2 linked regions of the Vallitalea longa genome follow. The main gene of each other region encodes a partner of the protein of the gene in region 2 in a complex. Links are inferred from orthologs where the notes say so. Each region holds a gene or a part of one and is shown on either strand. Other genes may lie near its edges.

Evidence for each region.
Region 1: the proteins of pcrA (region 2) and uvrB are in contact, whole or in part, in a crystal structure (PDB 7EGT), measured with the Thermus thermophilus proteins. The link is inferred for Vallitalea longa from one-to-one orthologs. Residues at the interface, in WP_096412145.1 of Thermus thermophilus: His654, Arg656, Phe657, Gln666, Asp668, Glu669, Lys680, Arg681, Leu682, Ser683, Lys685, Tyr686, Ala687; in WP_096411307.1 of Thermus thermophilus: Glu23, Leu25, Arg26, Asp27, Gly28, Glu29, Arg30, Phe31, Arg55, Glu326, Asp327, Phe328, Glu379, Ser382, Gln383, His398, Gly400, Arg401.

The regions. Positions count from the first base shown.
Region 1 is NZ_BRLB01000009.1:153,270-156,562, reverse strand. What follows is about bases 256-3,202. They hold uvrB (excinuclease ABC subunit UvrB), read right to left. Parts: upstream 2,747-3,202; coding sequence 764-2,746; downstream 256-763. Other genes in these bases: pdxS (pyridoxal 5'-phosphate synthase lyase subunit PdxS), read left to right, coding at 3,198-3,202; uvrA (excinuclease ABC subunit UvrA), read right to left, coding at 256-706. In the rest of the region: more of uvrA, read right to left, coding at 1-255; more of pdxS, read left to right, coding at 3,203-3,293. UniProt on the Escherichia coli protein: The UvrABC repair system catalyzes the recognition and processing of DNA lesions. A damage recognition complex composed of 2 UvrA and 2 UvrB subunits scans DNA for abnormalities.
Region 2 is NZ_BRLB01000001.1:349,939-353,238, reverse strand. The notes cover bases 235-3,188. They hold pcrA (DNA helicase PcrA), read left to right. Parts: upstream 235-578; coding sequence 579-2,798; downstream 2,799-3,188. Other genes in these bases: QMG30_RS01425 (hypothetical protein), read left to right, coding at 2,909-3,188; QMG30_RS01435 (DUF1836 domain-containing protein), read right to left, coding at 235-247. In the rest of the region: more of QMG30_RS01435, read right to left, coding at 1-234; more of QMG30_RS01425, read left to right, coding at 3,189-3,241. UniProt on the Escherichia coli protein: A helicase with DNA-dependent ATPase activity. Unwinds DNA duplexes with 3'-5' polarity. Translocates on single-stranded DNA with 3'-5' polarity. Initiates unwinding more efficiently from a nicked substrate than double-stranded DNA.

The sequences.
Region 1 (3,293 bases), on a different replicon or contig from region 2:
TCACTAATAATCCACCAGTCAATTTCATAACAGTTTCAATAGAGTCTGTTAGCCTTTTCTCTATACCTTCTCTAATTATCAATCTATCAATTACAATTTCAATAGTATGTTTTTTATTTTTATCTAAGACTATTTCTTCAGATAGCTCATACATATTTCCATCTATCTTGGCACGGACATAACCGCTCTTTTTAGCCTGTTCCAGTAATTTGATATGTTGCCCTTTCCTTCCTCTTACTACAGGAGCCATTACCATTATTTTGGTTCTTTCTTCTAATTTCATTATTATATCTACCATTTGGTCAACAGTCTGTCTGTTTATTTCTTTTCCACATTTGGGACAATGTGGTATACCGACTCTTGCATATAATAACCTTAGATAATCATATATCTCTGTTACTGTTCCTACTGTTGAACGTGGATTTCTACTAGTCGTTTTTTGATCTATAGATATTGCAGGGGATAGTCCTTCTATACTATCAACATCTGGTTTTTCCATTTGCCCTAAAAACTGTCTGGCATAAGCAGACAATGATTCCACATATCTTCTCTGTCCTTCAGCATATATCGTATCAAATGCTAAAGAAGATTTACCTGAACCACTGAGTCCAGTAAATACAACAAATTTATCTCTTGGAATGGTTAAATCAATATTTTTCAGATTATGTTCTCTTGCACCTTTTATTACAATCGTATCTTTTCCCATAGGACCACCTCTTATTTAATTCTAGTAATTTATTACATCATCAATTAATACCTCATATCAAGCATCTAACTGTTTTTTTAGTTCATATAATTCATCTCTTAATTGAGCTGCTCTTTCAAATTGCAAGTCCATAGCAGCTTGTTTCATTTCTTTTGAACACTTCAAAATCTTTTTCTCCAACTCTTCTCTACTCATAGATTCCGGATCTTTATTTAATTCATATGTCGCTTCTGATTCTGCTACTTGAGTGATACTAATTATATCTCTAACAGGTTTGCTTATAGTTGTAGGAGTAATATTATGCTCTTCATTATACTTTTTCTGTATATCTCTTCTTCTGTTGGTTTCTGTAATTGCTCTATTCATACTATCTGTAATAATATCTGCATACATAATAACTCTTCCCTCTACATTCCTTGCAGCACGTCCTACTGTTTGAATTAGAGCAGTCTCTGAACGCAAAAATCCCTCTTTGTCTGCATCAAGTATCGCCACTAAAGTTATTTCAGGTATATCTAATCCTTCTCTAAGTAGATTTATACCTACAAGAACATCAAATACATCCATTCTAAGATCTCGTACTATCTCAATTCTTTCTAAAGTATCAATATCTGAATGTAGATATCTAACACGTATGCCAGATTCTTTCATGTAATCCGTTAGATCTTCCGCCATTCTTTTAGTTAATGTAGTTATTAATATTTTATTTTTATTTTCCACTTCTTTTTGGACATTGGATATAAGGTCATCTATCTGTCCTTTTACTGGTTTCACTTCAATTTTAGGATCCAATAGACCTGTCGGTCTAATAATTTGTTCAGCCATCAATTGTTTATGGTCGTTTTCATATGGTCCTGGTGTTGCAGAAACAAATAGTACCTGATTTAATTTTCTTTCAAATTCATTGAAATTCAATGGTCTGTTATCTTTAGCTGAAGGTAATCTAAAACCATATTCAACCAATGTGGATTTCCTGGATTGGTCACCTGCATACATACCTCTTACCTGTGGAACAGTCATATGCGACTCATCTATAATCAATAAAAAATCGTCAGGGAAATAATCAATTAAGGTATGTGGTGGTGCTCCTGGTGGTAATCCAGTCAAGTGCCTTGAATAATTCTCTATACCTGAACAAAAACCAGTTTCTCTAATCATTTCAACATCGTAATTAGTTCTCTGGGCTATTCTCTGAGCTTCTAGTAATTTATCCTTTTCCCTAAAAGATTTAACTACTTGAATTTTCTCTTCTTCTATAGACCTTATGGACTTTTCTATTTTATCTGTTTCAATTACATAGTGTGACGCAGGAAATATAGCTATATGTTCCATATACCCCAGTATTTCTCCAGTAATTACATTTATCTCTGTTATCCTATCTATTTCATCACCGAATAATTCTACTCTTACTGCCCTATCAGTTGAAGCTGCTGGAAATATTTCTATCACATCGCCTCTCACTCTAAAAGTACCTCTGACAAAGTTCATATCATTTCTCATATATTGAATATCAACTAATTTTTTTAATATCTCATCTCTATCTTTTATCATTCCCGGTCTTAATGAAAGAACCATATTCTTGTAATCTATAGGACTTCCAAGACCATATATACATGAAACACTTGCCACAATTATAACATCATCTCTTTCTGCAAGAGACGCTGTAGCAGAGTGCCTTAATTTATCTATTTCTTCATTGATTGATGAATCTTTTTCTATAAATGTATCTGTATGAGGGACATATGCTTCTGGTTGATAATAATCATAATAACTAACAAAATACTCTACAGCATTATTAGGAAAAAATTCTTTAAATTCACTATACAATTGAGCGGCTAAAGTTTTATTGTGTGCCATAATTAATGTAGGCTTTTTTAATTCCTTAATAATATGTGCCATGGTAAATGTTTTTCCTGAACCTGTAACTCCTAGTAAAGTCTCGAATTTCTTACCTCTCTTGAAACCACCAGCCAATTTTTTTATTGCATTGGGCTGATCTCCTGTAGGTTGAAATTTAGAATGGATCTCGAATTTAGACATATTATCACCTCTTTTTCTTTATATACGTTACATATTATCAAAATAGCTTAGATAATAAATTCAATCTTCTTATGATTGTTCCTAGAAATAATACAAAAATAATTACAGTTTTATCTATTTAATAAAATCCATTTCATCTATGTATCTACTAGTCATTATTTTTAGTCTTAACTATTATATCACATTAATAAAAAAATGCAAACATATGTTTGTGCAAATATTATCCATCTCATATTAACTGACCATGTTAAATAATGGCAAACTGTACATTTTAAAACATACAGTTTTATAATATATTGTTAGTATAGTAATCGTTGCAATGATATTTACTACCAATATTTTTATGGAGCTCTAGAAAGATTTTTAACAAGTTCTAAAATTAAAACTTAAGTTAGTATTTTTCAGCTAGCTTATTAAGTGTGCAAATATAATTAATTAGGAGGATTTTATTATGAATAGAAATAATGAATCAGTTATAAATCTAAATCAAATGTTAAAAGGTGGAGTTATTATGGATGTAACAACTCCCGAACAAGCTGTTATTGCT
Region 2 (3,300 bases):
TCATATGATCCCTAGAATATTTTTTCTTTATTGGTGGTGGTAGTATATGATTTTTACTATAGTTATTAATCATGGTTTTTGTTAATATCTTATCATCATCCCTACGTTTTAATGAACCTAGATTTTCATCCATAAAAGTAGTGACTTGATCCATATATAAGCTAATGTTTGGAATATCTTTGGAGTAAACATGGTCCATGTTTTCAAGATCGTTTAATAATTTTTTCATATACATTAAGTAATTCATTTCTTTATCACCTCATTATTTTGATGAGTAGTGCTTAAAATAACTAACATTGAATAAATCTTTATATATGCATTTTATGCATTATACTTATTATATAGTATTTAAAACTACATAGCAAGAAGTTTGTTGAATAATGAATAAGTTATATAGAATCGTTCATGATTCCTAACATTGAGAAAACGTAAGTTATAATATGTTTTTCATATAGCTAAGATAGTCATTTAAAGTTAGTTTTCCTTGTAAATAGTTATATTTGGCTCTAGCGAATTAATGTTTCATATGATATGATATTAGGTATATGAAAAACTCTACTATATAGGTGGTAATTGATATGGATAAAAAATATGACTCTTTGAATAAAATGCAAAAAAAAGCAGTATTACATACAGAGGGCCCCTTGCTTATATTAGCTGGAGCAGGTTCAGGTAAGACAAGAGTATTGACACATAGAATAGCATATTTAATTGAAGAAAAAAATGTAGCACCATGGAATATTCTTGCGATTACTTTTACGAATAAAGCAGCTAAAGAAATGAGAGAAAGAGTTGATAACCTTGTAGGTTATGGTAGTGAAGATATATGGGTTAGTACATTTCACTCTACATGTGTGAAGATACTTAGACGCCATATTGATAAAATTGGTTATGACCGATATTTTACTATATATGATACTGATGATCAGAAAAAATTAATTCGTGAATGCATGAAACAACTTAATGTTGATCCTAAGCAATTTAAAGAAAATAGTATTTTAAGTAGTATAAGTTCAGCAAAAGACAAGCTTCTTACACCAAAAAACTACGAAAAGCAAGCTTATGAATACAGGAGTCAAGTTGTCTCTAAAGTATACACCATGTATCAAGACAGGCTCAAAAAAAATAATGCTCTTGATTTTGATGATTTATTAGTAAAAACAGTTGAGGTATTTAGGTTATGTCCAGATGTATTATCTTATTATCAAGATAAATTTAAATATATCATGGTGGATGAATATCAGGATACTAACCACGTGCAATATATTTTTGTTGGATTGTTAGCAAGCAGATTTAAAAATCTATGTGTAGTCGGTGATGATGATCAGTCTATATACAGATTTAGAGGTGCAGATATCAGTAATATACTTGATTTTGAGAAAGATTTTAGAAATGCTGAGGTAATCAAGTTGGAACAGAATTACCGTTCTACCAAGAATATATTAGATGCGGCAAATCAAGTAATAAGTAATAATTATGGAAGAAAGAATAAGACATTATATACTGACAATGAAGCAGGTGCTTTAATTAATTATAAATGTCTACAGAATGAACAGGCTGAAGCTGAATATATGTCTTCAGAGATAATTAAAGGTATTGAATCAGAAGATAGAAATTTTAAAGATTTTGCAGTACTATACAGGACTAATGCCCAATCACGTGTTATTGAGGAAAGATTCATCATCAATAATATCCCTTATAAAATTGTGGGCGGTACATCTTTCTATCAAAGAAAAGAAATTAAAGACATACTTGCTTATTTGAAGACTATCAATAATAGTACTGATGATATTGCAGTAAAAAGAATAATAAATGTTCCAAGAAGAGGAATTGGACAAACTACTATTAATAAAGTAGAGGATTATGCATATAATAATGATGTGAATTTCTTCAACGCACTTTGTGAAGTTGGTAAAATACCAAATATGACACGTTCTTCTAAGAAAGTGGAAGCATTTACTAATTTTATTAAAACTCTGAGAGTAGAAATGGATACGATGAGTCTTGTTGACTTGACTAATGAAGTAATAGACAGGACTGGCTATGTTAAAGAACTAGAGGCTGAAGGTACAGATGAAGCATATGGAAGAATTGATAATATTGGGGAGTTGATATCCAAATTAACTGAATATGAAAGTAATGAGGAAAATCCAACATTAAATGGTTTCTTAGAAGAAGTTGCTCTTATAGCAGATATAGATAATTATAATGAAGAAACCAATGTTGTCGTTCTAATGACTATGCATAGTGCTAAAGGATTAGAATTCCCCTGCGTTTTTATTTCTGGTATGGAAGATGGTCTATTCCCAAGCTACATGAGCATATCTTCTGGAGAACAAGAAGACGTAGAAGAAGAAAGACGTTTATGCTATGTAGGTATAACTAGAGCAAAACAAAAGTTATATCTATTAGGTGCCAATTCTAGAATGATTAGAGGTATGACTCAATATAATCAAGTTTCAAGATTCATTAGAGAAATCAACAATGACTTGTTTGATCTTGAGTATACTGAATCAGTTCAAGATATACCTAATGAAAAAACTAGCTTCAGAAAAAGTGCACATAGTTTTTTGAAAACTAATCCATATGTGGTTAAGAAAAACGTTAACAATATTCCATCTCCAAGTAATTTTTCACTTAATTATGTAAAAGGTGATTTAGTAAAGCATGTTAAGTTTGGCATAGGTGAGGTACTGGACATTACACCAGGAGGAGCAGATTTTGAAGTTACAGTTAATTTCCCAAGTGCTGGAGTTAAAAAGCTTATGGCAAGACTTGCTAATCTAAAGAAAGCATAAAATTATACTTTTAATAAAATATTAATAAAAATAAGAATAAAATTAGTTTAAAAATGCAAAGAATAATGGTATAATTATACAAAATATTCAAATGAAGGGTTGGTGTAAGTATGATTGAGAAACTTAACAAAGAAGAGTTCCTTAATATCAAGCAAGTCAACGATTTGCTTAAGAAGTTCAAAGGTAATGATAATGAAGAGAAAGAACATAAAAGTAAGACATGGATTTGGGTGGTAATTGGAGTTGTTACTGTTGCCGCAGGAGCTTTTGCATTATACAAATTGCTAGCCCCAAATGAATTCGAAGATTTTGATGACGAAGAGGATTTCGAGGAATTTGAGGAATTCGAAGACGAAGATTTTGAAGATATGGATTACAAAGAAAATAATACTGATGACAATAATGATACAGCAGAAGAAGAACAAACACAATCTGAAGAATAGTTATAATAAGCATGAATTACAGCGGAGAAAGAAATTCTCCGCTATTTTTACATTATAGG